DNA from 3 places in the Leuconostoc aquikimchii genome. Region 3 is predicted to be linked to each of the others. Evidence: predicted binding sites of a transcription regulator. Region 3 holds the regulator's gene; each other region holds the start of a gene.
What was found. The regulator Rex, encoded in region 3, represses fermentation and respiration genes when NADH is low (regulators of the CRP and FNR family bind a similar motif). The targets are predictions, from matches to a motif close to TTGTGAANTANTTCACAA.
Positions count from the first base shown of each region.

Region 1: the regulator Rex is predicted to act here: its motif matches at 8,508-8,525, upstream of AB3K24_RS01050 ((S)-acetoin forming diacetyl reductase).
Region 2: the regulator Rex is predicted to act here: its motif matches at 9,317-9,334, upstream of AB3K24_RS02470 (zinc-dependent alcohol dehydrogenase family protein).

Region 1 covers NZ_JBFPER010000001.1:185,448-196,597, forward strand. The annotation lists gene AB3K24_RS01005 (leucine-rich repeat protein) at 1-1,247, shown strand, start outside; gene fabI (enoyl-ACP reductase FabI) at 1,361-2,116, shown strand; gene AB3K24_RS01015 (YeiH family protein) at 2,266-3,270, opposite strand; gene AB3K24_RS01020 (LysR family transcriptional regulator) at 3,390-4,217, shown strand; gene AB3K24_RS01025 (MFS transporter) at 4,282-5,448, opposite strand; gene AB3K24_RS01030 (NUDIX domain-containing protein) at 5,518-6,258, opposite strand; THF riboswitch at 6,381-6,507, shown strand; gene AB3K24_RS01035 (folate family ECF transporter S component) at 6,549-7,127, shown strand; gene AB3K24_RS01040 (DUF805 domain-containing protein) at 7,212-7,688, shown strand; gene AB3K24_RS01045 (hypothetical protein) at 7,742-8,422, opposite strand; gene AB3K24_RS01050 ((S)-acetoin forming diacetyl reductase) at 8,580-9,350, shown strand; gene AB3K24_RS01055 (GtrA family protein) at 9,474-9,965, shown strand; gene adhE (bifunctional acetaldehyde-CoA/alcohol dehydrogenase) at 10,389-11,150, shown strand, end outside.
Region 2 covers NZ_JBFPER010000001.1:478,041-489,190, reverse strand. The annotation lists gene AB3K24_RS02510 (type B 50S ribosomal protein L31) at 1-48, opposite strand, end outside; gene AB3K24_RS02505 (UDP-N-acetylglucosamine 1-carboxyvinyltransferase) at 184-1,470, opposite strand; gene pheT (phenylalanine--tRNA ligase subunit beta) at 1,552-4,008, opposite strand; gene AB3K24_RS02495 (phenylalanine--tRNA ligase subunit alpha) at 4,011-5,060, opposite strand; gene AB3K24_RS02490 (winged helix-turn-helix transcriptional regulator) at 5,442-5,810, opposite strand; gene AB3K24_RS02485 (ROK family protein) at 5,882-6,748, opposite strand; gene AB3K24_RS02480 (VOC family protein) at 7,099-7,482, opposite strand; gene AB3K24_RS02475 (fructose permease) at 7,545-8,279, opposite strand; gene AB3K24_RS02470 (zinc-dependent alcohol dehydrogenase family protein) at 8,284-9,300, opposite strand; gene AB3K24_RS02465 (LacI family DNA-binding transcriptional regulator) at 9,482-10,450, shown strand; gene AB3K24_RS02460 (phosphoglycerate dehydrogenase) at 10,484-11,150, opposite strand, start outside.
Region 3 covers NZ_JBFPER010000001.1:1,665,872-1,677,021, forward strand. The annotation lists gene AB3K24_RS08145 (nitroreductase family protein) at 46-786, opposite strand; gene AB3K24_RS08150 (FUSC family protein) at 909-1,391, shown strand; gene AB3K24_RS08155 (HAD-IIB family hydrolase) at 1,423-2,241, opposite strand; gene AB3K24_RS08160 (GtrA family protein) at 2,238-2,660, opposite strand; gene AB3K24_RS08165 (lipid II:glycine glycyltransferase FemX) at 2,731-3,768, opposite strand; gene AB3K24_RS08170 (redox-sensing transcriptional repressor Rex) at 3,774-4,424, opposite strand; gene tsaD (tRNA (adenosine(37)-N6)-threonylcarbamoyltransferase complex transferase subunit TsaD) at 4,586-5,602, opposite strand; gene rimI (ribosomal protein S18-alanine N-acetyltransferase) at 5,599-6,048, opposite strand; gene rimI (ribosomal protein S18-alanine N-acetyltransferase) at 6,023-6,580, opposite strand; gene tsaB (tRNA (adenosine(37)-N6)-threonylcarbamoyltransferase complex dimerization subunit type 1 TsaB) at 6,564-7,274, opposite strand; gene AB3K24_RS08195 (anti sigma factor C-terminal domain-containing protein) at 7,326-8,342, opposite strand; gene AB3K24_RS08200 (RNA polymerase sigma factor) at 8,335-8,817, opposite strand; gene ptsP (phosphoenolpyruvate--protein phosphotransferase) at 8,950-10,665, opposite strand; gene AB3K24_RS08210 (phosphocarrier protein HPr) at 10,668-10,937, opposite strand; gene AB3K24_RS08215 (L-threonylcarbamoyladenylate synthase) at 11,150-11,150, opposite strand, start outside.

The DNA of each region.
Region 1 (11,150 bases), 1.5 Mb from region 3:
ACGATAATAATTTAGGGTGGTATGTATTTTACGATAATGCCATTAATTTGGTGACATTTGCTAACGGTGTGACGCATATTAATGATGGTGCTTTTGCCAAAAATCCTAACCTAACAGCAGTTCATCTACCATCAACTATCACAGCAATAGGAGATTGGTCCTTTGCTGGCGATCGGTTAAGTAACGTTGATTTAACAACGATCAAGGATACGAATGATTTAAATGTTGGATCAGGGGCATTCTATGGTAATCAAGCATCACGTATTGCCGTGCTACCGAATAATCGCCTAAATAGTAGCGGCAAGCAACCAATTCGTTGGTATGGCTATGAAACATTTGGTCAAAATATTGGTCAAGCTGTTCAGGTAGCTAATCAGTATGCTTTAAAGCATCAAGCTTACAGCACTGGAACGCCAGGAAACATCAATGCGGCTAACAGCTTTACCTATGATGCTCAGAATTCATCTGTGATTACAGGCGTCAAGTCAGGGGTGACAACGCTTGGTAAAACGATTGTTATACCAGCTAACGTGACGAAAATCGCTGACAATGCGTTTAAATCATTAGGAATCGTGGCAGTTGATTTTTCTAAAGCAGCAAAACTGAAACAAATCGGCAATTTTGCGTTCTATGATAATCAAATTTCAAATACATTAACACTGCCTAATCGTTTGAATCCTGACATATCAGGTATTGGCTGGTATGCTTTTGCCTCGAATAATATTTCAAAAATTAATTTTCCAAATAACAATATGACGGCGTTAAATGATTTTATTTTTGCTAGTAATAAGCTAGCAGGCATTAATTTACCCAATACCTTGCAATCAATGGGGGATGGCACCTTTTTAGACAATCAGATTAAAGACGTCACGTTACCATCAAGTTTACAACGCGTAGGTTCTGGTAGCTTTGCCGGTAACTTATTTAATCAACAACGATCAATTGCATTGACTATTGCTGTTAATCAAATGCCCTCGGAAAAGAATTTTTCTGCCGTTTTGTACCCTTTTGGTGTTGCAGCAATAACGCAGTCAAATAATCAAATCAAAAATCGATTTGTGAAGATGCCCAACGGTGAATGGCAATACTTAGACAATAAAGGTCTGCCTTTAACAGGGCAACATATTATTGCTGGACATACGTATTACTTTAATCCAGATGGCACACAAGTTAAAGGGTATTCGGTTACCTTTAAGGACGGCAGTGTGCATCAGTTTGACGCCAACAGCGGTGATAAATTAGATTAAGGCAGTAGCCATTATACTGCTCACTCAATCATTTTAGTGTACGCCGTTGACAATTTTATTAAAATAGGTCATAATTTATATAATAAAATTTAAAATTAAGAGGTGTTCTGAATATGGGATTTTTAGATAATAAAAAAATTATCATTATGGGGGTAGCAAATAAAAGTAGTCTAGCTTTTGGTTGTATGCAAGCAATTATCAATCAAGGCGGTCAAGTTATTTTAACTTATCAAAATGATCGCATGAAGCGCAGCCTAGACCGATTTGTTGATGATTCAGTTTTAAAAGTTGAATGTGATGTCTCTAAGCCGGAAAATATAGAAGCTGCTTTTACAACTATTGTTCAAAAAGTTGGAAAAGTTGATGGGATTGTCCATGCGATTGCCTATGCTGAAAAGAGTGATTTAGATAATAAAGTTACTGATGGCACACTTGCCAGCTTTGCATTGGCTCAAAACATTAGTGTCTATTCATTAATCGCAGCTGCTAAGTATGGTCGTGAAATTATGAATGACCATAGTGCAATCGTAACCCTCACTTATATGGGCTCTGAAAGAGCTATACCTAACTACAACGTTATGGGAATTGCTAAAGCAGGTCTTGAATCAGCAGTTCGCTACTTGGCACGTGATCTAGCTGATAAAAATATTCGCGTTAACGCGATTTCAGCTGGTGCTGTTAAAACATTAGCCGTTACTGGTGTTAAAAGTCATAATGATTTAATTAGAATCTCAGATGAACGTACCGTTGATGGTGTTGGCGTGACGATTGAAGAAGTTGGCAATACAGCAGCATTCTTGTTAAGCTCGATTGCTAGCGGCATCGTTGGTGACACAATTTACGTTGATAAAGGGACTCACCTTATTTAGTTTATTTGCCCGTAAGTCAGTAGTAAAGCGGACCAATTTGTCTCTAAGGTTTGGGGTTAGCTTTTCATTTTACAATCTAAACTAAAAAAGCATAGCATGGGCAAAAATTACTTTTTTACCCGTGATGTGCTTTTTTGATGTCAAAATATTTAATTAAATAAAAGATGAATTAAGATTATTGCTAGAATGACCTGTACGGCACCAGTCACTAATCCGTACGTTAAGAACTTACCACCAGACTTTTTAATTGTGGCAAGTTTAAGATTTAAACCAATTCCCGCTAAGTTAACGACACCAGTAAAACCAGAAATTGTTTTTGCGCCACTATTAATGAGGTGTGGTAACGAAACGAAGCTGTTCACGCAGAGTAAAATCACAAAGGCAATAATGAACCAAGGGACTTTAACGCCCTTACCCTTATTAGGTGTCGCAATCTGAGTGTTAGCATCGTCTTTTTGCGCCATCTTTGCGAATATTAAGACAACGACAGTGAGTAAAATGATACGCAACATTTTAAATAAAGTAGCATAAGTGACAACGGTTGGGTTGATCAAAGCAGCAGTACCAACAACTTGACCAACTGACTGTACGACGCCACCAACTAATGCGCCGAGCAATAAGTTATTGTTACCTACTAAGTAAGGACCAATGACCGGTAGCACAAGCAATAGTACCACACCAGTTAAACTAACTGTTGCCACGGTCGTTCGGCGTTGATCATCGGTTGCGCCAATTGCAGGTGACACCGATGCAATAGCGCTTGACCCACAAACAGCGTTACCAGCACCCATTAACATGGCGGACTGCTTTGACACCTTAAATATACGACCACCTAACCAGAGGACAATAACAATTGTTAAGGTCATTTGAATTAAGATGAACAAGAGCCCGTTAATACCCAATTTTTCAATTGTTCGTAATGTGACTGTTAAGCCCATGAGTGCAATACCGATTTCGATTGGGAATTTCTCAGCCCATTTCATACCTGGTGCCCATGTTGCACCGGTTAGAACGGTGTTTCCAAGTAATATACCGAGTAACATGGCAATGGCTTCGGCGCCTAAAAACGGTAACCATATCGCTAAAACTTTGGCGATGATTGATAAAATAACGGTAGCAATAATACCGTTTAACATGTTAGCTTTTATTCTCACAACTATTCTCCTAAACTACCCAATATTTTTTCGTCAATTCTTATGCTACGCGTTTATTTGCTATTTGTAAAATAAATGTTTATAATACATTTAATTAATAAACGTAATGGATAGGGCCGATGCTTAAACTAATAAAAACATTTATTGCTGTGTATGAAACAAGATCTTTTTCAAAAGCGGCAGACCAACTTTTTATCTCGCAACCAACAGTTAGCGTGCATATCAAACAGCTAGAAGACCAGTTAAATGTCAAATTATTTGACCGTAATGGGCGTATGTTTTTGACGCCAACACTAAATGCGCGTCGTTTTTATCAACATGCGACGCAGTTACTCGATGACTGGCAAGAGGCAACGGCGAGTTTAGATTTAACAACAGAAAGCACGCGAGCCAATATTAGTATTGGCGCTTCACAGACGACGGCAACGGTTTTGTTGCCAAAAATCATAGCACAATTATCACAAGTGACGCTTAATAGTATGAATTTAAAATTAGAAATGCATAATTCTGAAGAGATTTTGGCTGGTGTATTGAATAAGCAATTTGATTTGGGTTTCATTGAAAAGCCCATCACAAATGATTTTATTGTACGCCATACGTTGGCTAAAGATCAGCTGGTACTAGCAGGAAATCTTGATTCCGACACGTGGCTAGTGAGAGAAAAAGGATCAGGCGTTTATCATTATATGCAACAATATTTCAAGCAGCAAAATATTGTACCAGAACATTTTTTAACCATTACGAATAATGACATTATTGTCAAAATGCTGTCAGAAAATGTTGGAAAATCTATTGTTAGTAGTCAAACGTTGCCAAAAAATGTGCCTTATAAAAAGCTGCCAGATAGTTTTAATCGTAATTTTTACTTGATTAATCACCAACATAATAATCATCCTGAGATTCAGGATTTTATTGCTATTCTAGAAAATATTGCTAAACAGCTCTAACGATGGTGTTAAATGTTGGCAATGAAAAAAGTAGGTCATTCATATCGTGAATGACCTACTTTTTTCACTGCTCTGATGTGGGGTCTTTAATACCAAAATGAATGATGACAATGGCAATCAGTAGTAGGACAACAAATAAACTGAAAATGAACCCAATGCTTAATTGCATATTCAGCAACCAGCCAACAAGAAATGGGCCGATTGTGGCACCAAAGCGACCAACAGATTGCGCAGCTCCCATAGCTGTGCCACGAATTGTTGTTTGAAACATGCCTGGGGTGTGTGCAATTAAAATGCCCCAAGCCCCAAGATCAAAGAATGACAGAAAAGCACCAGATATTAAGATAATAGGCAAACTATTTGAAAGACCGAAAACTAAGCTTGAAACAATTGTACCGAGCAGATAAGTGACTAATAATTTTTTAGGACTGATTTTAGATAAAAGGTGAGCTGCTAAATAGTAACCAGGTAGTTGGGCGATACTCATGATTAAGGTATAACCTATGGAATTGACAATTGAAAAGCCACGCAAAACTAGTACACTAGGCAGCCATAAGAAAATGCCATAGTAGGTTAACATGACAATAAACCAGACAATACTGATCAAAATTAAAGGCCATTTGTTTTCTGGAGATAGTAATTGTCGAAACGACTGTGTTTCGCGTTTAACGCTTACGGTAGGGTCTGGTGGCAGATGTTTTCTTAAAACGAGGGCATAGCCGCCAAAAAGTGCGGTTAACATGACGGCGACACGCCAACCAAAATTTGGGATGACAAAAAAAGCAATTAATGACGCAAAAATCCAACCGTAAGCCCAAAAACTATCACTCAGCACCAACATTTGCGATCGTTTCTTGCCTGTGTAGCGGTCAGCGATAATAGTTGCCGCGACGGGGAGTTCACCGCCAAGGCCAATACCTGTGACAAAACGAATCACTATAAACCAAGTGACGTTTGGGGCAAAAGCCAGTGCTAAATTACTGAGTGAAAATAAGATTAGTGTGCCCATTAAAATCTTTTTTCGCCCAAACATATCTGAAAGTTTACCACATAGTAGTGCACCAATCATCATACCGACAGAAGTGATGGCCGCGACAACACCTAATTGTGTTGCATTGAGATGCCACTCTGATTTTAACACCGGCATAATAAATGATAGTAACGCCACATCTAAAGCATCAATCATCCAGGCAGTACCAATAATTAATAAAAAACGGTTAGATTTAGCCATCATAAATTCTCCCATGTTTAATAAAAGTTTTTTTTACTTTTATTTATTAAGGAGAATTGTACACGAAAATTAATCAATAAGCAACTGATATTGTTTTGCGGGCCGCCCAGGTTTATTCTGCCTACTTGAGCCAAGCGGTTGTAAGAGATTTTGATGATTTCTAAGGAAATTTGAATTATCAGGTTCAATTTTTCCAAAAATGCCAAAGACATGACGTGCCAGTTTTAAAGTGAAAGATGGTCCGAGAATCAAAAGAATAGTCGGTTGATAATCTAATTTGTTCATAATTCTTTTTGTGGCAACGGTTAAAATCCAATTGTGATCAAAAGCCAAATGTTTGTGTGCGGTTTGATTTTCAGGGCTGATATAGTCATTATCGTTTAGTGTCGCAAAAACAAAATCAGAATTTTTAAAATGGAAAAGACCAGATTTTTGTTTTTGAAGTGTAAACCATTGTGCATCGGTTGTACCAGGACCAGGGGTTAGTACGGGTTGTTGTGGAAGAAAAGTCATGTAACTTAAAGATAATGCACGTTCGCCAGGTGAACGTTTTGGGTCTGTAAAAGTTGCTAACTGTTCAGCATGAACATCTGGCAGGTCTAAACCAAGCTTTTCTTTGACCAGCCGTAATGTTGCATCGTGGGCACTTTCGTTGATACGTAGCCAAGTTTCTGGCAACGCCCAAAAATTTTCAAAGGGACTTTCAGCGCGTTTAATTAATAAAAGTTTGATGTCATGTGTTTGGTCGTCAAAACACCAAATCACATTGGTAATGGTGATGAATGGTTTTTCTAATAAATCCTGTGTCATGTTTATCCGCCTTAAAACGTTTTGAGTGATAGTCTGATATGTCATTATTTTAACATGTTTACTATTTTGGTATTGTTCGGATAGAAAAGTGCTACAATGAGTGAGTCAATATGACAAATAAAAAAGGGGTAGATATTTGCGCGTTAAGTGTGAGGGAGACGGAATGTGATCCTTCAACGAAATAAAAAATATGACGTGATAGAACCATGTTGTAATTTTTTGTGCGATACAGATATCACATTCACCAATATATGTTTTGCGGTGAGCGCTCCACTCGGAGGTTCAGAACTATGGCAGTTCAAAACACAACGCCTGTTAAAGGCACTTGGTCACTACCTAAATTGGATGTACGTCAATTTGTGGTACTGGCTTTACTTATAGGACTTGATATCGCCCTAGGTAAATTAACTGTTGGCACAAACGTTCTCAAAATTAGTTTTGTGTTTGTGGCCATGTCACTGATTGCTAAATGGTATGGTCCATTATGGACTATGTTAATTGCAACTATTTTAGATGTGGTTGGTGCAACAATTATCAATCCAAGTGGTGCATTCTTCCTAGGATTTACGTTATCAGCAATTACTGCTGGGCTGATTTATGCCTTGTTTTATTACAATCAAGCACATGTCAGTTGGGTAAGAGTCCTGATTGCAGTTGGCTTGGTAACGTTCGTTGTTAACGCTAGCATGAATACATTGTGGCTATTCATCATGTATTCTCAGGTGCATACGTGGGACACATTTGTAACGTTACTCATACCACGCTTGATTAAGTCAATCATGATGTATCCAATACAAGTGATTGTAACCTATGCCTTTTTGAATAACGCAGCGGTCAAACAAGCAACAAAACAAATTTTTAATAAATAATTGATCAAACAGCTTCGGCTGTTTTTTGTTGCCATTAAAATGGGATAATGTTAAACTTGAAAAAATGATATAGGGGATCTTTTTATGACAGCATGGGGCGCACTCACAGATTTTTTTAAACAATATACTAGATTTATTGGAACAAGCTCACGAAGTGCGTTTAATTGGATGGCTTGGTTCTGGAGTATTATCTATTGGATTGTTGCATTGTTGATCGTTTGTGTTGCTGGTCTAGGCGTCTTTTTTGGCAAACGAGGGGCGACTGCAACTGATACAACGCCATTGTTAGGGACAATAATTTTAGTTGTCGTGGCTTCTTTGGTACTATCAATTATTATTATTATCCCTAACTTAGCGTTATATGCTCGGCGGTTACATGATATGGGCTATTCAGGATGGTGGCAGGTGACGCCGACTATTGTAACTGTTGTAGCAATCCTATCAGTGAGGCTATTAGGGGTAAACGAAGTGGTACTCACCGTTATACAAGTGATTATCAGTTTAGGATTTAATCTTTGGCTGTCATTTAGTCAATCAAAACCAAATAATAAGTACAGTTAAAAGTGATTAAAAAGTGCTGGCAAACCAAAATACATTGGTTTGCCAGCACTTTTTTAGTTACCTCTCACGTCACCATGAACAAGATGTTTGAAAATGTGTTTATCTGACCAGGCAATGTTTCGTCCTTGGAAGAAAAAGGATAAGATCGTACCAATGCCTAATGCGACAAGTTGATGACTAAAAATAAACGCGATGACAGATAAGGCAATTGCGGCAGCAAAATTGCTCATTTGTGCTTTAGAGGCATTGCCATGAAAATAGTCAAAACGGAGAATATTTGTGAGATCATCTAGGGGATGTAAAATCCAGTTAACACGTTGATAAATGGAAATCGCGACACCAATATTCCAGATAGCAAAGAAGTCGATGGGTATACGTAGCCACCAAGCCAGTGAGTGGATACCAATACTAATAAAATAATTAGCAAAAAAGCTGACTAAAAAGCTAAATGATAAACCAAAAATAATGTTGCCAATTAAGCGTAGCCAGTTGAATTTCATGGCGAGAAACATATTAAGAAAAGCAACTGAAATCGCGATTAGCGCTAAAAAAATACTAATGGGGAAGCTGATTGCGTTGGATAAATTGGCAGCACTAGCGGTCCAAGGAGCCGAGCCCATCATAGATGCCACACTCAACCCATTACCAAATGAATTAACAATGAGCGAAATAACGAAAAAACTTATTTTTTGTTTTAAACCAAGCTGATAAAATTGACCGTCGATGTAGTACATGCAATTCTCCCAAGAACCATAATATTTTCATTATAACAATACCAGCGTGTGATAACCATTTTTTTGTAAAAGTGATTCAATTAATTAGTTTACTTATTCACAAACTAGGCGTATATTATTAATTGTAAAGTCATATGACTCAGAAAGGAATTTAATCATGAGTAAAGTAGCATTAGTAACAGGCGCCGGTCAGGGCATTGGTGAGGCAATTGCCCATCGTCTAGTGAAAGATGGTTTTCGGGTAGCCTTAGTGGGCCGACATTTAGAAAAAGTGCAACGCGTAGCAAATGATATTAACGCCAACGGTGGCGAGGCCATTGCGGTTCGTGCGGATGTTGCTAAACGTGATGAGGTTTTTGAAGCAGTCAAAGCTACAAAAAAAGCCTTTGGCGATTTGAATGTGATTGTTAACAATGCGGGTGTGGCGCCCACGACACCAATCATGGATGTTACGGAAGACGATATGAATTGGACCTGGGGCATTAATGTTAATGGTGTTGTTTGGGGCACGCAGGCTGCTACAGAAGCATTTAAAGAATTGGGGCATGGCGGTAAAATCATTAACGCGACATCACAAGCTGGTGTTGAAGGAAACCCTAATTTAACTGTTTACGGTTCAACAAAGTTTGCTATTCGCGGTATCACACAAACAACAGCAAAAGAATTAGCCCAATTTGGTATCACAGTTAATGCCTTTGCACCAGGAATTGTAAAAACACCTATGATGTGGGATATTGCCCATAAAGTAGGTCAAAATGCCGGTAAAGATGATGAATGGGGCATGGCACAATTCTCAGACGGGATTGCACTAGGCCGCTTGAGTGAACCTGAAGAGATTGCCAGTGTCGTTAGTTTCTTGTCTAGTGATGATTCAAATTATGTGACAGGACAAACAATCATTGTGGATGGCGGTATGGTCTTCCGTTGATCACTTGACTAACATGCAATATTTGTGTTGTAATATAAGGAAGTTATTTGAGATAACATAATAATCGGAATGAACAGTCATGTTTATTCCGATTTTGTAATTGACAAAGCATGTGAGGGGAATATGGTAGAACGTTATTTAAAATCTGAAAAGATAAAATATTTATTTTGGGGCGTTATCACAACGTTGGTGTATTTTGTGGTGCGGTTTGTGACAATGGCACTATTACATCAGGCTATGTTGCCTGTATTAATTGCACAAATTGTGACGGTTTTGTTTGCATTTGTGGTCAATAAATTTTTTGTGTTTGCAGCTAATCAAAGTCGGCATGTTTTAGCGCAGTTATTGAGATTTATAGCTGGTAGATTGTTTGTGGCGGGGATTGATTTTTTGTTAACCTATATCATGATTGAACGCTATAGTGATGTGTTTATTCGTTTACTACGGTTGAATAAAATTAACTTCCAAACATTTCCCTTTGGATTATCTTGGTCGTGGTTACATGGCTGGATTCATGATAGTGTCTCACTCAATGCTGTGATTGCAGTTATTTTAATACAGATAATTGCGGTTGTTGTTAATTATTTCATCTCTAAATTTATGATTTTTGATTAATCTCTGACTGTCAATTAAAAAAATAGCAAAGTAATTTCAGCACTATCAGTTATTATAACGTCAAAAAATCACCCAATAAGTGAGACTTTATCTCACTTATTGGGTGATTTTTTGACGTTATTTTAATGTGTGGTCATTCAAAATTCTGTAAGCCATTGCTTCACTGAGAATAATGTCAGTGATTAATTGACCACGAAATAAACTTCTTTTTTTGTAAAGGTGTATTATAAAGATAGCGAGTGATATCTGTTTTTATAGATTTATTGTAAAATAATACACAAACAATAAATTTTATAGAAAACGCTTACAAAACCTTTTAAGACAACGTTTTAAAAACTTTTATAAAAACACTTGCTTTTTATAAAAGGGTGTTATATACTTATATTGTTAATAAATGAGCAAACAAAAAGGAGCACATTAATTATGGCAGATACAATTATAAAGAAGCCGAAAAAAAAGGTTTTGACACCTGAAGAAAAAGCAGAACTACAAATACAAGCTGAAGCAATGACAGCAGCGTTAGTTGAAAAATCAAAAAAAGCGTTAGCAGAGTTTTCAACCTATACACAAGTACAAGTTGATAAAATCGTGGCAGCGATGGCATTAGCAGGGTCAGAAAATTCATTAGTATTAGCCCATGCAGCGTACAATGAAACTGGTCGTGGTGTGATCGAAGATAAAGATACAAAAAATCGTTTTGCCTCTGAATCAGTTTATAACGCCATTAAGTTTGATAAGACGGTTGGTGTGATTAGTGAAGATAAGATTCAAGGGAAAGTTGAGTTGGCTGCGCCGTTAGGTGTTTTGGCTGGTATCGTACCAACAACTAACCCAACATCGACAACGATTTTCAAGTCAATGTTAACAGCTAAGACGCGTAACACAATCATCTTTGCATTCCATCCACAAGCCCAAAAGTCATCAGCGCTTGCTGCACAAATTGTTTATGATGCCGCTGTTAAAGCCGGTGCACCAAAGGACTTTATCCAATGGATTGAAAAGCCATCACTTTATGGGACGAGTGCGTTGATTCAAAATCACGGTATTGCCTCTATCTTAGCTACCGGTGGCCCTGCAATGGTGAATGCAGCCTTAAAGTCAGGTAACCCATCAATGGGTGTTGGTGCTGGAAACGGTGCAATCTATCTAGATGCCACAGTTGATACTGACCGTGCCGTATCGGAC
Region 2 (11,150 bases), 1.2 Mb from region 3:
ATCAAGAAAAACAACTGCTTGATACTTGGGATGGATTTCTGCTTGCATGGTAATTTCTCCTTAGCGCCCTAATACTTCTGTACCAGAGTCAGTCTATAACTAGTACATTTTAGCATGTTAAAAATTAAATTGCAACAAACTATTATACTGGTTATCATCATTTTGACGTTATTTGTCGTTACATTAAGGCATGAGATTGATTAAATCAATGCCTTCAATTGAAATTTCAGCACCTAAGTGCGTCAACTTATCTTGAATACGGTCATAACCACGTAAAATATGATCTGCATCATTAATAACAGTTTCACCTTCAGCCATAATAGCTGCAATAATCAATGCCGCCCCTGCTCGAATTTCAGCTGCCTCGACCTCTGTTCCAATAAGGCGCGGTGAGTAATTGATTCTAATTTTACCAGGTTTTTCAGAATCAATATCGCCACCCATACGTCGCAGTTCAGCAATATGCTTGACCCGTTTAGGATAAATCGTATCTTGAATGGTACTTTCACCGCTCGCCATTAGCAATAACGGTGTAATTGGTTGTTGTAAATCTGTTGCAAAACCAGGATAAGGCATTGTTTTAATAGTCACTGGTTTCAAATCATCTGACTTATAGACATGAATTGTGTCTTCACCGATGTCTAAGTTAACACCCATTTCTATTAACTTTGACGTGTATGATTCCAAATGTTCTGGAATCACATTTTTAATCGTTACACCATCGCCAAAAGCTGCAGCCATACTCATGTATGTGCCCGCCTCAATACGATCCGGAATTACTGTGTGGGTATTTCTTGCTTTTAAGCTTGGCACCCCAGCAATACGAATTGTATCCGTTCCAGCACCACGAACGTTAGCGCCCATATTATTTAAAAATGTCACAATATCAATAATTTCTGGTTCGCGTGCCGCATTTTCAATCACAGTCTGGCCTTTAGCACGCACTGCAGCTAAAATAATATTAATTGTGGCACCAACTGATACTGTATCTAAGGCAATGCGAGCACCAATCAAACCATGCTCAGTTGCATCAATATGGATAATGTCATTACTCTCAGTAACGGTTGCACCCAACGCTTCAAACCCTTTGATATGCTGATCTATTGGGCGTCTACCTAAATTATCACCACCTGGAAACGTAACGGTTGCACGATTAAAACGTCCCAGTAGCGCACCCATAAAGTAGTAAGAAGCACGTAGTGACTTAATCGCCCCACTTGGTAGCTCACTTTCTCTAATGTGCGTTGGATCAATATCTAAATTACCATTCGCAAAAACTGAATGAACATTCATTGCATTCAAAATCAATTGCAAATTTTTCACATCTAGAATTTGTGGTACCGTATCAAATTTGACAGGTGTGTCAGCCAAAATAGCAGCTGGAATGAGTGCAACTGTTGAATTTTTTGCGCCACCGATCGTGACTTCACCATGGAGGCGTTTGCCACCGCGTACAATTATTTTAGCCATGAATTTTCCTTGTAAAAGTTATAGTCCAACCCTAATTATACCGTGAAACTGGACGTAACTCAAATTAAATTAGAAACTAAGTTAACGCACTTCAACATTAAGTTGCGCAATCAAAGCATTTTTCACCCGCTCAAAGTCTAAATTAACCTCTGCTTCAACTAACGTTTCCTCATTATCTTGATAAGTCAAACTATATGCCAATGATCGTTTACCATGGGGCAAATTTTCGCCAGTGTACACATCAAACAACGTGACATCAACTAATTTGTTACTAGCAGTGCGACGAATAACTGATTCAATATTAGCGTGTTCAATGCTTTCATCTGACAACAAAGCCACATCACGATTCATTTGAGGGAACCGCGAAATCTTATGATACTGCACATCACTTTTTGCCGCAGACATCACGGCAAATAAATTCAACTCAAAACCAAAAACAGCTGCCAATTTTTGTGATTTCGTGAGTAGTGGATGGATTTGACCAACAAAACCAAGATATACCTCTTCAGCATAAATATCCGCTGTTTGACCAGGATGCATATTGACATGTCGGTCTGTTGCAACATATCGGACATTTTCGACACCAATTTGATCCAAATAGGCCGCTACAATTCCCTTAATATCATAAAAATCAACAGCACGTGCTGTCTTCGAATGCTGCCACTGTGAGTTCGCTTGATTCCCAGTTAAGACACCAGCAACATGTTCAATTTCAGTTGGTAACTCGTTATCACTATTAGCAATAAATACACGTCCTTGTTCATAAAGCGCAATATCATGAACAAAATGATTCACATTGTAAACAACATCTTCTAGCAAACCTGCTAACAAATTTTGGCGCGCAGTCGTTCGATCAGAGCTCATAGGATAATCCAAAGTAACAACTTTTTCTGTGCGGTCTTCGGCAAATTGTTGTGCCTTTTGAGGCGTTGTCAACACATAAGAAATGGCTTGATTTAAGCCTAAGCTTTCCATAATGCGACGACTTGCTCTTATTTTTCGTTGTTGTTCAGTTAATTTTCCAGGTGTTGTGGGTCCATAAGGCAATGTCACTGGTAAATTATCGTAGCCATACAACCTTGCTATTTCCTCAATCAAATCTGCTTCTATACTCATATCTGCTCGTCGTGCTGGCAGCGTTACTTGAATGTCGTGTCCATTGTTTATATAGTTAAATGCTAACTGTTTGAAAAAACCGGCAATATCTTCTAATGTTAACTTAGTGCCTAATATTTGATTCACACGCTCCGCAGTTACTGGCAAAACAATGTTTTCGCGCTTAGTATCGACAGCAGTCACACGCCCGCGAGCAACTTGCCCGCCAGCCAGATCATCTGTTAAACTGGCCGCATGATCTAACGCGGTAAAGGTTGCATCCCAATTAACACCACGTTCAAAACGTGCCGATGCTTCGGAATGCAAATTATGTCTGCGCGCTGTGGTACGTACCAAACTCGGATTAAAAATAGCGCCTTCTATCACAATATTTTGCGTATTTTCGTCAACTTCTGAATCTAGTCCACCCATAACACCAGCTAACATCAAAGCCGCATCATCCGTTGCAATAACAATATCTTCACCAGCACGCAAATCGCGTTTTTGACCATCCAATGTCATTAACGCTTCACCATTTTCAGCCCGGCGCACATACAATCGTTGACTATTTAGTTTGTCTAGATCAAACGCGTGTAAAGGTTGTCCATACATTAGCATCATATAATTAGTGATATCAACTATATTATTGATTGGACGCATACCAGCGTTCCATAACTTTTTTTGCAACCAAAGTGGCGAATCACCCACTTTGACGTGATTAACAACGCGCACCGCATATTTAGGCGCCAAACTGTCATCATCAACCACAACAGACACTTGATCACTTGCAAGCGTTTCATATTCTACTAAATCAAAATCCGGCACTGTCACTGATTGTTTAATCATGGCACCAAACTCATAAGCTGTTCCTATCATTGACAACATATCTGCACGATTTGGGGTCAAATCTGTGTCCAAAACAGGTTCTGTCATGCCCAAAACCTGCAACGCATCATCACCTGGATGAATAGAATCACTGCTATTAAACACATATATTCCCGTTTCAAAGTCTTTTGGTGCAATTTTACTGTCAAAACCTATTTCCTGCAAAGCTACCAACATGCCATTAGAATCTTCACCGCGCAATTTGACCGGCTTTAGCACGTTTAATTCGCCAGTTTCATGATTAATGATGTGTGCCCCAACTTTTGCTAACACCACAAGTTGTCCTTCAGCGACATTCGGCGCTCCAGTGACGACTTTAGTTAATGTCGGTTCCCCAATATCTACTTGTGTTATCACCATATGATCTGAATCTGGATGAGGTATAACTGACACGACTTTTGCAACAACAAGCCCCTCTTGGCGCCTAGCTAGGGTCGTCGTGTTAGAAATTTCGACACTTGTCCGTTCAACACGTTCTGCTAAATCTGCAACAGCATCGACATTCAAATCAATGCTGTTATTCAAATATTCATTTAACCATTTTAAACTCGTTTTCATACTTAATTACCCTTTCGATTGAATTGTGACAAAAAGCGCACATCATTTAAATAAAATTGCCGAATATCATCAACACCATATTTGAGCATCGCAAATCGATCAGGTCCTAAGCCAAATGCAAACGCTGAATATTTTTCTGGATCAATACCGTCCATCCGCAACACATTCGGATGCGTCATGCCGGCTCCTAATACTTCAATCCACTCAATGTCTTCTGGCTTCATATCTGGTGTCACCTCATTCCAAGACACATCTACTTCAACAGAAGGCTCTGTAAACGGAAAGTAAGAAGGGCGCATACGAATTTGATGTTTTTCACCAAACAATTCCTGCATGATTGATAATAATGTGCCTTTTAAATCAGCCATCGTAATATTTTCGCCAACAACCATGCCTTCAACTTGATGGAATTGATGTGAATGCGTCGCATCATCCGTATCACGACGATAGACCTTCCCTGGTGCAATCATCTTTAAAGGCCCTTTAGAAAAATCATGTTTTTCTAAAGATCGTGACTGTACTGGTGAAGTTTGCGTACGAAGTAATATTTCAGGCGTAATATAAAATGTATCTTGCATATCACGCGCTGGATGATCCTTTGGTAAATTTTCTCGTTCAAAGTTATACTCATCTGTTTCAACTTCAGGTGAATCAACGGTATCATCGATAATCTCAAAGCCCAATCCCAAAAAGTGCTGCTCAATGTCATCAATAATTTGTTGTAACACATGGGGTTGACCAACAGTATGTGCACTGCCAGGCAGTGTGACATCTATTGTCTCTGACGCCAATTGCACGTTCAATTTAGCCGCTTCAATCGCTGCTTTTTTCTGCGCCAACATGTCAGTAATTGTTTGACGTACATCGTTACCAATTTCACCAACTGCTTTACGATCTGCCGGCATCACATCTTTCATGCCTTTTAATAAGCCTGTCAGTTGCCCCTTTTTTCCTAACAAACTGACACGCAGTGATTCAATATCTGCCCCTGTGGCGTTAATGCGTTCAACTGCTTCGGTTTTGAGTGTCGTTAGATCTTCAATTAAACTCATAAATATGTCCTTTCGATTCTGTATATCAGTTATTATTTGCTTAAAAGTAAATAATAACTGATATGCATGTAATAAAAAAGTCCCATGCTGTCTTAAAAGACAACATGGGACGTTAACTACCGTGGTACCACCCAAATTTCTGGACTTCACCAGCTTTAACGACTGTAACGAAGCCACACGTTGGTGATTAACCCAAACACTCCTGACTGAAATTCACCACATTCTCTACCATGATACTTTCACCGAAAATATATCACTCGCTTTGGGTAAGAACACAACTACTAGGCCATTCACAGTGTACGTTATTCAAAAATTTAAATTTTTTATTCACAGCTAACTACCAATAAGTTAAAACACAACAAATGGCACGTCTTTAGTATATCACGCAATACCATTGATGTCTTCATGTTTTTCTTGTGCCACATTATTATATTTATCGGACCATTCATGTATAGCTGCCATCATTGGTCGCATTGCTTCACCAGCTGGTGTTAGTTTGTACTCAATTAAACTAGAATTCTCATAAGTCACTCTGTTTATCAAGTGATCCACTTCCAATTCTTTTAAACGTTCTACCAATACACGATCAGAACAAACCGGAATTGTACGTGAAATTTCTAAAAAGCGTTTAGGCCCACCAATCAACAATGCTTCGATAATTAAACCATTCCACTTGCGACCAAGAATTTGGAAAGTACTAGTGAAATTCTGACAGAGTAGGTCTTCTGTATGTTCTGCTAATTTTGCCATGTTTTTATCCTCGCAATTATTGATGAGTTAATAATAACATAGAATACCGCCATTAACAAAAAGTAAGCAAATTAAAGTAATGTTTTAGCGAGGTAGAAGCAACCTAAAATACCAGCGTTATCACCGTTTGCTACGGGTACAATATACTCCTCTAGATCAGGCACTTCAAGATAGTCACTCATTTGTTCAGAAAAGCTTTCGCGAATTAATGGGAATAATATGTCACGATGTGGCACACCACCACCCAAAATGATTTTCTCAGGACGTAGGATCATCGTGTAATCCAATGCTGCTTGTGCAATATAATAAGCTTCGATTTTCCAAGCAATATCATCGTCCGGAATTTCTTTGGCACTTACGCCCCAACGTTCTTCAATTGCTGGTCCGGCAGCTAATCCTTCCAAACAATTGTCGCCATGGAATGGGCAGTGACCAGCATAATTATCTTCTGGATGCTTCTGTAAGAAAATATGTCCAGCTTCTGGGTGACCATAACCACTAAGGAGATGTCCATTTGAAACGATTCCAGCACCAATACCAGTACCGACCGTCAAATAGACCATATTTTGGACATCTTTAGCTGCACCTGTTTCAAACTCAGCCCAACCGGCACCATTAACATCTGTCGTCCAAAAGAAAGGAATATCACGCCAGGCTTTCATACGGCCAAGAAAGTCATAACCTGACCAACCACGTTTTGGTGTGTCTAAAACATAGCCATAAGTTTGTGAACCGACAACAATATCAATTGGTCCAAATGCTGCAATCCCAATGGCATCAATATCTTCAAATTTGTCAAAAAATGCAATCACTTGATCTAATGTCTTTTCACCGTCTAGCGTTGGAAACGAAGTTCTCTCAACAACGTTATAATTCTCATCAGCAACAGCAACAACAAACTTTGTGCCACCTGCTTCAATTGCACCTAATAATCCCATGATTTTTCCCTTTTCCTCTACAGTTTTCCAAATCCACATTACCTTTAACTATCGTCGTTACTCAGTCACTTAAAGTTAAAACATCGCTAATTAAATGGTTATGTGAAAATCATATCGCCTTATTTTGACTTAACATGTATATTTATTTTTTAAAATATATAAAGCGCTTACATATCTAGTTTAATCGATTTGAACACGATATGTCAAGCGCTCAACAGCATTTTTTTAAACTTTATGTCAATCACCTGTTTTACGGTTGAATGACGCTATTGCAACGTGGAAAAAAACCTCCTTAGATCACACACCATAAACTAGGCGTGCCATCCAAAAGAGGTTTAATCAACAATCTTTTACTTAACAATCTCACAAAATTCAACAATAACAGCATCTGGTCCTTCTATATTAAAGAATTTAATACCTTTTTCCCAAAAAGCCAAATGTTGTACTTCAGCATCAATCAACTTAAAGCCTTCTGCTTTTGCTGCAACAAATGCTTTATCTGCGTCTGTTGTATCCATTGAAATATGGTTAATAGCACCAGGCTTACCAGCAACTTCATCTTGTTGCCATGTTTCGATCACTAGATTTTCACGTTGCATAAAGATGACGTTGCCCACCGGAAAATCACCAGCTTTTTTAAAGCCTAGTTTTGTCCAAAAACTCTCAGCAACTGCTAAACTTTTTGTTGGGATACCAATATGTTGTACACCTGAATAATAATCTGAAAATGACATGTGACACTCCTTCTATAATTTACGTTCATAGTGGCTGAATATTTTCCGTCTCTATCTTTTAATCAAATACCTTGATGTTTGAGATTAGGAAAGACAAACTTGTCTCCCCAACCTGTTATACCACCTTGAAATAGAAAGGCGAAAATTGTTCCCAACCCGTAATTTGAAAAGTCAGGTAGCATGAAAATCGCGATAATACCAATAATTGTGGGTGGAATATAAGATGCCCACATTGCTTTTGCTGCAGAACCCTTGAAATATTTAAATCGTAGAATTTGCATCAAATCATCAGCTGGATGTAATATCAAATTAGCACGTTGATAAATTGATATTGCTAGTGCAATCATAATCACACCGACAAAGTTCAAAACAGTATAACCTATTGTCATACTAATACCCTGTGCATCTGGTAATACTTTTGAAAACATATCAGCAAAGAAACTAATTAGTAACGAGAAGGGTACCATAAAAGCAACGTTGCCCACAAATTTTTTCCAATTAAAGTAGCCTTGCAAAAAAATATTTAAAATAGCAATCAATACACCTACAACAAAGAATATCCAACCTAAACTAGCACTACTACCGCCAAAAGCTGCTTTATTGAATCCTGCTTGTGCAGCAGTCCAATAAGCTGATCCTAAAAAAGTTGGATGAATTTTTTGACTGGTAACGACTGTAAGCACATTACCGGCCGCGTTGATTATCAAAGAGAAAACAAAATATGATAAGGAAGCGCCAATCGTAAGCGTACGACCTGGATTACCGGTCGCCTTAGTTGTTACGTTTTTAGCGGTCATATTATTATGCCTCTTCTCCACCAACCTTCACAACGGCCTTTGAGACAACCCCAAGCTTACCGTTCACGAAGTCATCAACAGTGTTGTAATCTAATTCATGAGACATAAGAGATTCAACATCCAACTTACCAGATGATAACAAAGCCAATGAATCTTCAAATGCATTTGGATTGATAAATGATCCTTGAATCGTCAATTGCTTTTGGAAAATTTCATAAGTATTCATTTCGAATTTAGCATCAGGACCGCCAACACCAAACATCAACACTTGACCACCACGTGCGGCGGCTTCAATAGCTGATTCTTGTGTTTGTGGCATACCAACAGCTTCAATGACAACATCATATTCGCCATCAGGGATCTTGTCACCCTTCATTGTATTATATATGTTTTTAGCACCGAACTTTTCTTTGTTCATTGCAAGCTTTTCGTCAACAATACCAGCCAAATCAACTTGGTGAATACCATATGCTTGCAAAAGTTGAACAAATAATTCACCCATGAAGCCATCACCAATAACCAATGCCTTTTGGTAAGGTGTTACCTTAAGCAATTGGATACCATGAACAGCACATGAGATAGGTTCAACAACAGCTGCAGACTTCAATGATACATTGTCAGGAATTGGGTAAACAACTGAAGCAGGTGCTGTGAAATATTCTTCAAATCCGCCATCGCGTGTTACGCCAACAGCTGACAAATTCTCACATAACTCTGGACGACCTGTACGACAGAACTTGCACTGACCACAGTAAATGTTAGGATCTACCGTCACACGGTCTCCTACCTTCACGTTTGTAACAGCTGAACCAACCTCGGCAACAACACCTGAATTTTCATGTCCCAAAACAATTGGAGGCACGGCTGGTGCGGAACCTGGCAAGCCAGCATACAATGCATGATCTGTACCACAAATACCAGCAAATGCTGTATGGATACGAACCTCGTTTGCTTGAACTTCTGGAATTGCAAGATCTTGTAATTCCAACGACTTAATGCCTGTTAATACTAATGCGTCCATTATGACTGCTCCTTTTTTGTGATCTTAGTCACTTACAAGGACAATATTAACCCTTTAATTTTTCATTGTCAAGCGTTAAATAGCAAAATAATCAATAAAATTACCCTTAAAAAAAGTGTATAATATATTGTGTAAACTCAAAAAAACAAGAGATTGTTCTCTTCGCCCTTGGAGGCCTATAATGGTTGCAAAATTAAACGACGTCGCTGAATTAGCTGGCGTCTCTATTACAACGGTATCACGTGTCATTAATAATTATGGTTCTCTAAGCAAAAAAACAATTGATAAAGTTCATGCCGCAATGCGCGAACTGCGTTATCAACCAAATGCGATGGCCCGTTCACTACAGGGTAAATCATCCCAATTTATCGGCTTAATTTTTCCAAATATTCAAAACCCCTTTTTTACAGCTTTAACGAATGAAATTGAACAACTTTTATTTGAAAAAGGCTACAAAGTTATTATTGCTACTAGCGCCAATAATGTCGAAAAAGAGCAACAGTACCTTCAAATGTTAGCAGCAAACCAAGTTGAAGGTATTATCACATCTTCGCATAACCTTGATATTGAAACTTATAATGACACTTTCTTACCAATTGTGTCATATGATCGCTATCTCTCAGAAAACATCCCCATTGTATCTGAAGACAACTACCGTGGCGGTTATCTACTTGGTGAGTACCTTGTCTCAAAGGGTGCCAAAAATCTACTTATGCTATCTGATGATGATTCATCTAATTCACCAACTACCAAACGTTATCAAGGTTTTTCAGATGCTGTTAGTCCGCATAGCCATTTAATAACTCAAAATAGCAGTTCAAACATTATTTCAACAAACGATGACATTAAAACGATTGTTAATTATGTGATTTCTGAAAAAATTGATGGTATCTTTGCGTATAATGACATTATGGCTATTCAACTGCAAAATGCCTTGCGACAGGCAAATGTCCTTATTCCAAAGGATGTTATTGTCGTTGGTTATGATGGGTCACCTATTGTTCAATTACTGCACCCAGACCTACCTACAATTATCCAACCAATCCAACAAGCCGCTCAACGTTTGATTGATACCTTATTTCATGAAATTGATAATCAGGTGCCAACCGAATCCGGTATGCTCCCTGTTAAATTACATATACCAAAATAAAAAACAGCCCCGAATATAAAACGGGGCTGTTTTTTAATTTACTTTAAAAAATGGTTTTTGATCGTTCAATACTCGCACAATTTCTTCTGCCGCAGTAAGTCCGACTGTATCGAAAGCTTCACGAGATTTTGCTGCAACATGGGGGGTTACAAAAACATTCGGTAAGGATAATAATTCATTCTCTTCACTAATTGGCTCAATAGCTACAACATCCAAACCAGCCCCAGCAATTTCGCCAGACTTCAGAGCGTTAACCAACGCTTGTTCGTCAATAACAGTTCCTCTACCAATATTGACTAGCACCGCATTAGATTTCATTTTTTTGAAGACAGTCGCATTGATCATATTATTTGTTTCAGATGTTGCAGGCAGTGCCATTACCACAAAATCTGATTGCGTATAAATCTCTTCAAGTGACGCCATACGCCCATTTTTAACCACTTTATTATGCCGAGCATATGCCAATACATTAACGTTAAATCCCGTTAACAGCTGATCAATTTTTTGACCAATGGCACCAAATCCTATTATACCAACCGTTTTATTCGTAATTTCTTGCCCTATTTTTACTTCATTGACGTCTTCAGTAATGCTCAGACGTTGCTGATAAAATAAACGGCCCGCCATTAACATATGCATAATAGCTGTTTCGGCTACTGCCGTTGCGTTTGCTCCTGGCGTGTTCGTTACGACAATATCA
Region 3 (11,150 bases):
ACAGAAATCCTGTAATATATGATTTCTGTCTTTTAATCTATCGTTTTATTTCAGACTAAACCCTTTTAGCTTGGGATACGCGCCTAATTTTGCATTGTCTTGCTTCCGCGTGAGCATTTTAGCATTGTTACGCGTCCATGAGCTGTCTATGCCACGGTCTGCATAGTATTTAACCATCGTCTGATCATACACCGTCACAGCAGCTGACATTTGATCTTGACTATAATGCTCTTTCATCCAGATACCATCAATTGGTAGTTTGGGCTTGATTCCAGGTTCTTGTGCTGGATAGCCAATTGAAAATCCCATAACTGCTTTAACTAACTTTGGTAATTGTAGTTTTTCTTCATATAATTCAAAAGCGCGTAAAGCCCCAGCCATTGTTACACTACCCAATCCTAGTGACTCTGCTGCAACTTGGGCGCGACCAAGTGCAATCCCTGCTGAAACAATCCCACCTTCAAGCATGGCGTAACTTGATAGTACTGTCTCAGCCTGTTGACGTACATCTGGCGTCAACCCGATAAGATCTTTATTAAAATCCACCGTGACAACAAAATAACGCATGGCACTTTCAATGTAAGACATGCCAACTTGGGCAGTTATTTCAGCCTTTAAATCTTGATCGGTAATCTCAACAAAAGTTACCGGTTGATAATTATTGATGTTTGGTCCAGCACTGGCTGCCGTTAAAATAGTCGTCACCATGTCATCTGACACCGGTTGGTCCGTGAACGCACGGATTGACTTATGATTATTTAGTAAATCTATTGTTGTATTTGACATTATTGTAGTTTGTGACAAGATGTACTAATATGTTGCCCCTTGTCACAATTCCTTTCACTTATGATACATAGATTTTACCATTTTTTTATGATAAAATAACAAGAATATTAATGGAGGCAGTTATGCAACTTGGTCGATTTCGTATAGGATTACGTACTTTAAAAACAGCGGTAGCCGTTATGATCATTATCACGGCTTTTTACTTTTTTCAGCGGCCACCATTTGTCGCAGCATTGGCATCCGTCTTTGCACTGCGTGAAAGTTGGGATAAAACATTAAGTTTTGCCAAAATCCGCTTGATTTCAAATACCGTGGGTGGCTTATTAGCTTTAATTTACTTTTTAGTACGTGTCCACACACATAATGCTACATGGGTATCAATGATTTTTCTACCGTTACTAGTTATTATTGCGATTGTCTTTTTAGATGGCTTTAATTTCAATGGTGGTGTCATTGGTGCACTGGCAGCACTCCTCATGATTTCACTAAACATTCCAACTGGCGCGACAGTCCTCTACGTGATTGATCGTATCATCGATACTTTTATTGGTGTCATTGTATCAATTGTTGTCAACCGTTTTGCATCTCCAAAATCCAAAACTTAAAAACAATAAAAAAGAGACACCTACTTGTCTCTCAAATTCCCAAATAATTTTCAATTGTCTGTAACACGCCATCATTGATATTCGTGTTAAGGGCTTTTTTTTGTATTGCTTCAAGCATAAAACTGTCTGCATTGGGCATCACATAACCGTGTTCGTACTTCTGAAGCATTTCTAGATCGTTCCCGTTATCACCAAAAGTCATCACTTCTCTATCCAATACATCATAATAGTCTTGCAATACTTGAAGCCCAGCGGCCTTATTCACACCACTACCTAGCACATCAACTGATCCAAAACCGGAACCAGTAGCATGTAGCTCATCACCAAATATGTCCCGCAATTCTGAAACATGTTGTTGCACTTCGTTATTTGGCCATACAAAAGTGACTTCCAAAATATGATCATCCACCGCCATGAGCTTTTCAACTTGTTTAACATTTGGATAAAACTGAAAAACCATTTTTGCAACAGGTCCAGTGGCATGATTTGACACATAAGTTGCCTTATCACCAGTCATAATAATAATATTTTCAGCTGATTCCGGATTCTTAGCATTCCAATCAATCACTTTATGTAGTTGTTCTGGTGACAAATGAACTGAATAAAGTTGTTCTTGACTTGTTGCTACCATGGCCCCATTTGAACCAACATAATCAATTTCGTAACCTTTCGAAATTGTCGGATCAAAAAGCTCTTGTAAGTTTTTAACTTGACGACCCGATGCTGCAATAAATCGCATATCACGTGCTTTCAAGTTATCTAAAATACGTTCAAATCTTCCCTGACTATAAGTATCATTTGCTGTCAAAAACGTGCCATCCATATCAGATGCAATCATTTTAATCGTCATGCGTCATTGTCCTTCTTAAAAATAATCAATTTGCTTAATACAAAGTTAGAAACAATTACAAATATATTTTGAATAATGTTCCAAACGTTTGCATCTTGGCTCAAAAAATCGACACCAAAGTTCAAAATAAAATAACCAACAATACCAGTCAAAATACGTGCCAAGTAGAATTGCCAGATTTCTTTTATAATATCGGCAACCGTACTGTTTGTCGAGTGAAAAACCCAAACACGATTGGTGAGATAAGCAAATAATACTGCCCAAAACCAAGCCACCACATAGGCTATATTATGCCCAGTGTGTAGCATATTGTAAAGTACAAAGAAAACAATAATATTAACAACTGTCGTCAATATACCAAATATGGCATATAAAAAAACTGATTGATACTTAATATAAATATTTTTTAAATTTAACATACTTACTCCAATTGTGATCTATTAATTATATCATAGGACATAAAAAAAAAGCCATCATCTGACGATTGACTTAATTAAATTGCTTGAGATAGTCTTGATAGCCTGCTTCATCAACTACCCAATCCAATTCGCCAATATATTCAGCGTGTGGATCATGGTAAGCAAAACCATGTTTAAATTTATAAAGGCCATCTGTAGGCACAAAATCACCAACACCACCAAAGTCATATTCAACTTTACCTAATGATAAGCCCCATTTCAACATTTCCCACTGTACAGCGTAAGGTCCGTAGTGTTTTGCGTACTGTCGATTAGATCCAGCGTACATATACCAAATCTCATCCCCGTAACTAAAACCAATACCACTAGCAATGACTTGACCTTCAAAATGTCCTAGAAAGACTTTGAACAAACCAGTCCCTTGCCATAACTTTTGCATCCGTAGAAAGTAGTCTATAGGTCGGTGTGTAATACCTTGTGCTGCAGCCATCATGACATAGGTCTCAAAAAATGACTGGATATCAGCTTGCGTATCACCGCTTGTAACCGTCACACCATCTTTTGTAGCACGACGAATTTGATTGCGATAATCTCGTTTAAAATGCGTCATTAATTCAGTTTCATTTGTAATTGGTGTTGCGCCTTCTCCGCGACCATCATAGTACAAAACAACATTTTTGCGAGGCTGTATGTTCCCATGCATATTTTCAATGTCTCGGTTGCGTGTCACAAATCCTGCTGCCTGATAGGCATCATTTAACTCATCACTATAAGCTACCTCTGGATCGAGACGAATTAAAAACACATTGTCCGGCAAAACCTCAAGTGCTTCTCTAATCATTGCTTTAATTAGCATGATGTCTGATATGTCGCCAATCGGGCCACGCCCCGCATAGCCTAATATTTTACCCGGAATTGCTTCAACCGTTAGTACGGTCAGCACAGCATCAATTTGGCCACTTGTTTCATGGTACACGTAGACATGTCCCCAATTGGCTTTTAATTCTCCCCACAAAGGATCTTGCGTGACTTGACCACGTGGATCTTCACGTACAAAATTTTGATACGCACTGACTTTTTCTGTATCGTTTAAATTTAAAATGGCCATACGTTTTATAATCCTGTCGTAATTGAACCGTAGTTATCAATAAAATAAACCAATGTCTGTAATTCGTTTGTTAAATCAACGTTTTGTACACGTACATCAGTTGGCACAGTCACACGTAGTGGGGTAAAATTCAAAATACCCTTAACACCAGCGTCAACAAGTTGATCTGTGATATCTTGTGCCACTTCTTGCGGTACAGTCAAAATCGCAATATTAATGCGTTGCGCCGTCATTTGCTCTTTTAAATCAGTCATGGCATATATTGGCACACCGGCCAATATCGTACCAGCACGCGATTCGTCAACATCAAATGCAGCAGAAATACGCATATTCGATGATTGATGGAAATTAAAGTTCATCAATGCTTGCCCCAAATTACCGGCGCCAATTAAAGCAACATTAATTAAGCTATCTTGATCAAGCACATTTGCAAAGAAATCAAGTAGTGCTTTAACGTCATATCCATAACCTCGCTTACCTAATGCACCAAAATAAGAAAAGTCTCGACGGATTGTCGCTGCATCAAACTTAATGGCATCACTTAGTTCAGCTGATGAAATACGGTTCGTGCCAGCATCATGTAAAAATGTTAAATAGCGATAATAAATAGGTAATCGTTTTGCTGTTGCGCGTGGAATTTTAGGTTGTTGTGTCATAAGTTTCTCCAGTTTATCATGTGCCGAGTTCATCAGTATAGCCAACAAATCCAGACATTTATTAAGTTACATGCCTTTATTCACTTTGTGAACTTTTGCATAACTATTATACCACAAAAACAGGCCTATTATCAAAAGATAGTGAGATATTCACAAACTTGTTATGATTTAAATAACTCAAAATCTAGTCCTGGGTCCGTATTAAGGTTTAATTCAGCGAATTTTTTATTTTTATAATTCCAATAACCAGCAGCGCCTATCATCGCAGCATTGTCACCTGTATATTGTCGCGGTACCGGTATAAACTGTGTATTTGGAAACTGCTCTAACAGTTCTGCTAACGTTTGACGTAATTGTGAATTAGCTGCCACACCGCCTGCCAAGACAAAACTTTTCACTGGGTAATTTTGTAATGCACGGCGTGTGCGACCTAATAACGCATCAACGACCGCATTTTGGAAACTAGTGGCTAAATCATTATGATTAATCAGCTCACCTTTTTGTTCTGCATGGTGTACATAATTAATCACAGCACTTTTCAAGCCAGAAAAACTAAAATCATAATTATCTTCATGCGCCATAGCCGTTGGAAATTTAATCGTTGCTTGCCCAAGATGTGCCATTTCATCAATTGTTTTACCCGCTGGATAAGGTAATTTAAGTAAACGACCAACCTTATCAAAGCTTTCTCCGGCAGCATCATCACGCGTTTCACCAAGCACCGAAAAATTATTTTCTTCACGCATCAAAACTAATTCTGTATGTCCCCCAGAAACCATTAACGCAAGCGCTGGATATATTATTGGTGCATTAAAATTAGCCGCAGCAATATGCCCTGCTAAATGATTGACCGGTATAATTGGTAAGTTATGTGCTAAAGCAAAAGTCTTAGCGCCCATCAAGCCAACCAGTAAGGATCCCACTAGGCCAGGACCATAAGTAACAGCCACAGCATCGAGATCTGTTGGTTTAACATTGGCTATTTCTAACGCATCATCTAACACACGTGTTATCCACTCAATGTGGTGACGACTGGCAACTTCGGGCACAATGCCACCAAATCGTTGGTGTGAATTAATTTGTGTCGCAACCGCGTTGCTTAATATTATGCGGCCATCTTCAACAATTGCCACACTTGTTTCATCTGCACTTGATTCAAACGATATAATTTTAGTCATGACATGTTTATGCGCCCAGCGGATTCATTCATTAGACGTACTTTCCTTTCCATCATAATAGCAGTATGGCCATTTTTATAGTATTTTTCACGGCGATAGTAGGCACTAAATCCCATTTTTTCATATAGCCGAATAGCTGCTATATTTGTTTCGTCAACTTCTAACAAGAAGCGTGTCACATCTGGCAACGAAAAAACAGTTGTCAATAATTTTTGAGCAATACCCTGATGTTGACTATTCGGATGCACTGCGACACTATTAATTTCAACTTCATCAAGTATCTGTGTCATACCGACAAACCCCTCATCAAGCATGAAATAGTGACTTCGCGGACTTTTCAGCTCATGTTCAAACACTGATTTAGGCCAAGGCGATGGTGAAAAAGCGGCATTTGCCAAGTTAAATATTAGATTGCTATCTTCAATTGTTGCGCGTTTTATTATCAAGTTTATTTACCATTGAAATTGCATCTTCGTGATCACTTAAATAATAGCCTTTTTTGATGCCACTTTGTTGAAAACCTAGTCGTGTGTACAACATGATGGCACTACGATTTGAATCACGTGCTTCTAAACTCATGGTATCAGCACCTAGCTGTTGTGAAAAAACAATAAGCTCTTGAATTATCATGGTACCCAACCCTTTATTTTGCCAAACTGGCACAATCGCAATATTAGTGACATGCATATCACGTTGTTCACGCTGATACGCAACACCTGCAAAACCAATCACTTGCTTATTGCGTTCCACAACTAAATACAAGCGTACATTTGGTCGTGACAATTCACTCAAAAAATCACGCAATAACCAAGGTGCAGAGCCAGCGTACACAGCCTCTTCAATATGTACAAGAATATCAATATCTTCAACATTGGCTCGTCGTAGTATAAATGAATAGCCTTTTGAATCAACAGATTTTTGTTCGAATTTAGGTAGCATGTTCGGTAACTTATTATTGTGATTAAACTTCAAAAACATAATTTTCAGGGTTGTCCTCACCTGGGTGTGCTGCAAGCCAGTTCAACTCTGCTTGTGTTTTACGCAAATATTGCGGATTAAAATCAGCAATATCGTTGACTGGATTGGCCTGTAGGCCTAATGATACAATACCTTGCCCATCAGGTAAACTCTCGCTTGGCGTTAACATATGAGCACGTGTACCAAATGTTTCAGTAATATGCGCAGAAAAAACATCAGTATCACCTAAAAAAATAATTGGTTCATCGTGTGCCTGCAACCAGTTAAACAAGTTAGCAATTGGCTGGTGTGCATCTGCCAAAACATTGTTACCATTGTGATAAACACCCGCAAAGACATTATCATTACGTGCATTAAACAACGGCACAATCAGCCCTGGTGCCGTTACCTGTTGCGCTAAAATAGCCAGGCTAGAGACACCAACGAGGTCTATTTTTAAAGTATTAGCTAATACTTTAGCCACAGTCACACCAATTCGCAAGCCAGTGAATGAACCAGGGCCTTGAGCCACTACAATACGATCAATATCTGTCAGTGTCCAATTTTGAGCTGCAATCGTTTCCTGAATTGCAGGTAAAAGTTGAATCGAATGGTTACGCGCCTCATTGGTTGAAAAAACACGTTTTACCTGATTATCTTCCGCCAAACTCACTGTCAGTGGTTGGTTACTTGTGTCAAATGCTAGAATCTTCATAACCTATATTTTAACACAAAAACAACCACCAAACGGTGGTTGTGATAGAAGTTATTTGATTGGTGCTTGATATGGCATAATTGGCGTTGTGACACCCGCATTTGTCGCATACGTATATTTTTGACTATCTAATCTCGCTAGATTCTGTGTCCGTCCAGTCACAATTACACCAGCAAATTTTGCCGTTTTGAGATTCTTGGAAACTTGTTTTTGACCATCTTTTGCAATATCAACATTATTCACGGTTCGCTGTCCGAACTCTTGTTTTAACGCGCTTTTTAGTCCTTGATAACCCAAAAACTCGTTTCCACCTGCTTTTCCTTCAGTCAGTTTTCCGGTACCATCATCGCTAGCATTTAAACCGACATAAGAACCTGCAGCACTCATTGTGTCCAATTTATCACTATGAATACCTAACCAATAATAATTGATCATGACATTTTCGGGTATCATTTGGCGAATGTCATCATAGGAATAGCGCTTATCAAAAGTGATCGCCACCTCACCCAAAGTATTTGATAATTGACTTAATGTCTCGGCCTCATGTGTTGGTATACTGGGCTCTAACAACGCTTTTTTATCTTTTGCAGATTGATATGCGCGTTCATACTTCACATTGAAAAATATTGGTTCCTTTTGTTGTGATTGCCGGTTTCTAGCAATTATTTCTTTAGTTTTTGGATTTTTATTATACATATTTGGTTCTTGTGCAGAAGCACTTTCAATACCATGCGTGTTAAATGTCACATTTTTTTCTGGATAAGCAACCCGATAACCATCAATATTTTTTTCGCGGTCACTTTTCAATGTGCTCTGTGTTGTTTTTGTCATTGAAAAATATTGTGATGTCGATATAATATTTGGTGAAGAGATAAGATCATCAATATTAAATTGCCGTTGTTGTTTTGCAGCTTGTTTGACCATTTGTCTGCCTAATTGCTTATATACAGCATAGAACAAACTACCACCAACTATTGCTGTTACTGCACTCGTAACCGCTATTATTTTTAACCATTTCTTGCGTTTCTCTGTTCTAATAATCTTTTCAAAATTAACATTATCACTCATTTTCGTACCCCATCATTATGTCTTTTAATTGCTGTCTCGTTCGATACAAATCTACTTTAATTTTTGATGTACTGACATCATATATCATAGCGATATCGTTGATGTGTTTTCGATCATCATAATATAATACAATCAACGCGCTTTGGTAATCATTTAACTTTTCCAATGCGCGTTGTAAACCACTATAATCTGTCAAAACTGGCTCAACTTCAGAATATTGTGCATATTGTTCTAGTAAAATATCACGATAACGTCTTTGTCGGCGGTAGATATCGTAAAAACGCGATAACGCAACACGATACAACCACGGTCTTAATTTATCAGGTGCCAATAAAATATCTGCTTGAAGTAATTTTACAAAAACATCTTGCAGAATATCTTCCGCATCACCCTTTTTAGCACCATTATTAATCAAAAAACCAATGATCTCATTTGCAATATTGATCAGCTCTTTTTCATAGTTATTAATCTTCATATCCCCTCCTTTCATAGATATAACGAACGAATTAGTAAATGGTTACAAAAAACACAAAAAAACTGCAAACACGACTTCAAAACTCAAGTCATGTTTGCAGTTTTTTTAATTTAGTTTGAAAATTACAATACTTTATTTCGTTGCTGCTTCAACTAAGGCAATCACATCTTCATTAGTTTCCGCGTCTAAGGCCTTCGCAGCTAACAACTTCATGTCAGCTGTATCCAACTTTTTCATCAACGAACGTGTCTGCAAAACAGATGGTGCACTCATTGAGAATTCATCCAATCCCATACCCATCAAAACAGGCACGGCAATCGGATCACCAGCCATTTCACCACACATCGCAACAAATTTACCTTCATTGTGAGCTGCTGTAATCACAGTATTAATTAAACGTAGAATTGAGGGGTTATAAGGTTGATACAAATAAGCAACTTTATCGTTACCACGATCGGCAGCCATGGTATAACCAATCAAATCATTCGTACCAATTGAGAAGAAGTCAACTTCTTTAGCAAATTTATCTGCCAAAACGGCCGCGGCTGGAATTTCAATCATAATTCCCAGCTTGACATCACCCATTGACACACCAGCTTTTTCAAGTTTGGCGCGTTCTTCCAAGTACACTTTTTTGGCCGCACGGAACTCACCTAACGTGGCAATCATAGGGAACATAATCCACAAATCACCATAAGCAGACGCACGTAGCAACGCACGTAACTGTGTTCGGAAAATTTCTGTTTGATCCAAAGAAATACGAATGGCACGATAACCTAAGAATGGATTCTCTTCTTTTGGTAATTTCCAGTAGCTCAAATTCTTATCGCCACCAATGTCCATGGTACGAACAGTTACCGGCTTACCAGCCATCTTTTCGACAACTGTTTTATAGGCTTCAAATTGCTCATCTTCGGTTGGCAAGTGATCTGATTCCATATATAAGAATTCAGTTCGGTATAAGCCAACACCTTCGGAACCGTTTTCTAGTACAGCTGCCATATCCTTAGGCGAGCCAATATTAGCCCCCAACACAAAGTTTTTGCCGTCAGCACTAACTGATTGTTGGTCTTTTAACAAAGCCCATTCAGCACGTTGTGCCAAATAATCGGCTGCTTTTTGTTGGTAAGATACCAATGTATCGGCATCTGGATCAACAATCACATCACCAGTCAGGCCATCAACAATCACAGTGATACCATCGGTTATTTTTTGCGTAGCCACTTCAGATCCTACCACTGCAGGAATTTCTAGTGTACGTGCCATAATTGAAGCATGTGCTGTGCGACCACCCAAGTCAGTTAAGATACCCTTAACAAATTGACGATCAAGTTGAGAGGTATCAGAAGGTGTTAAATCTTTCGATACTAAGACAACCTCTTCGTCAATTAAAGCAGGATTAGGTAATGACACATTTAAAAGATGCGACAAAATACGTTTAGTCACATCACGAATATCTGCTGCACGTTCTTGCATATAAGCATTATCAGTCATTGCTTCAAACATGCCAATATACATGTCTGTCACTTCTTTAACTGCTTGTTCCGCATTTACCTTATCATCAGCTATTTTCTGTTTGAATGCGCCAGACATTTCTGGATCTGACAAAATCATTAAGTGTGCCTCAAAAACTTGGGCCTCATCTGCTCCCAAATTCTTTTCAGCGCGGGATTTAATGATTTCAACATCCACACTAGCAGCCTTCAAAGCATCGTCGACACGAGCTTGTTCAGCTGTCACATCTGTAATTGTCGTCTTAGTAAAAGACAAATCTGGATCAACTAACAAATAGGCTTTAGCGATTGCTATCCCATTACTTGCCGCGATTCCTTTGAAGTTATTAGACATTGTTATTCTGCAAGTCCTTCTGTTTCCATTGCTTCAACGATAGCTGTCATAGCAGCTTCTTCATCGTCACCGTCTGTTTTGATTGTCACATCGGCACCTTGACCAACACCCAATGACATCACACCCATGATTGACTTCAAGTTAACATCTTTACCTTGATATGACAATGTCACATCTGAAGTGAATTTCGATGCTGCTTGTACCAACAAAGTTGCTGGGCGTGCATGGATACCTGTTTCTGCTACGATATGAAAGTCTTTTGATTGTGTCATAATTAATTTCTCCTTTTTAGCTGTTAAACAGCCTCTGTTATTAGTTTATCAAAGCGCTTACAAAATATCAAGTGAATTATCGCGTAAATCCTTGATATATCAGGCAAAAACGTCTAGAATGCCTATCTGACGGCGTTTCTTATGTAAACGTTTACATACTGATTACGAATTGTTTTCTGTAAACGTCACCCGTCACGCTTCACAACCTGTTGT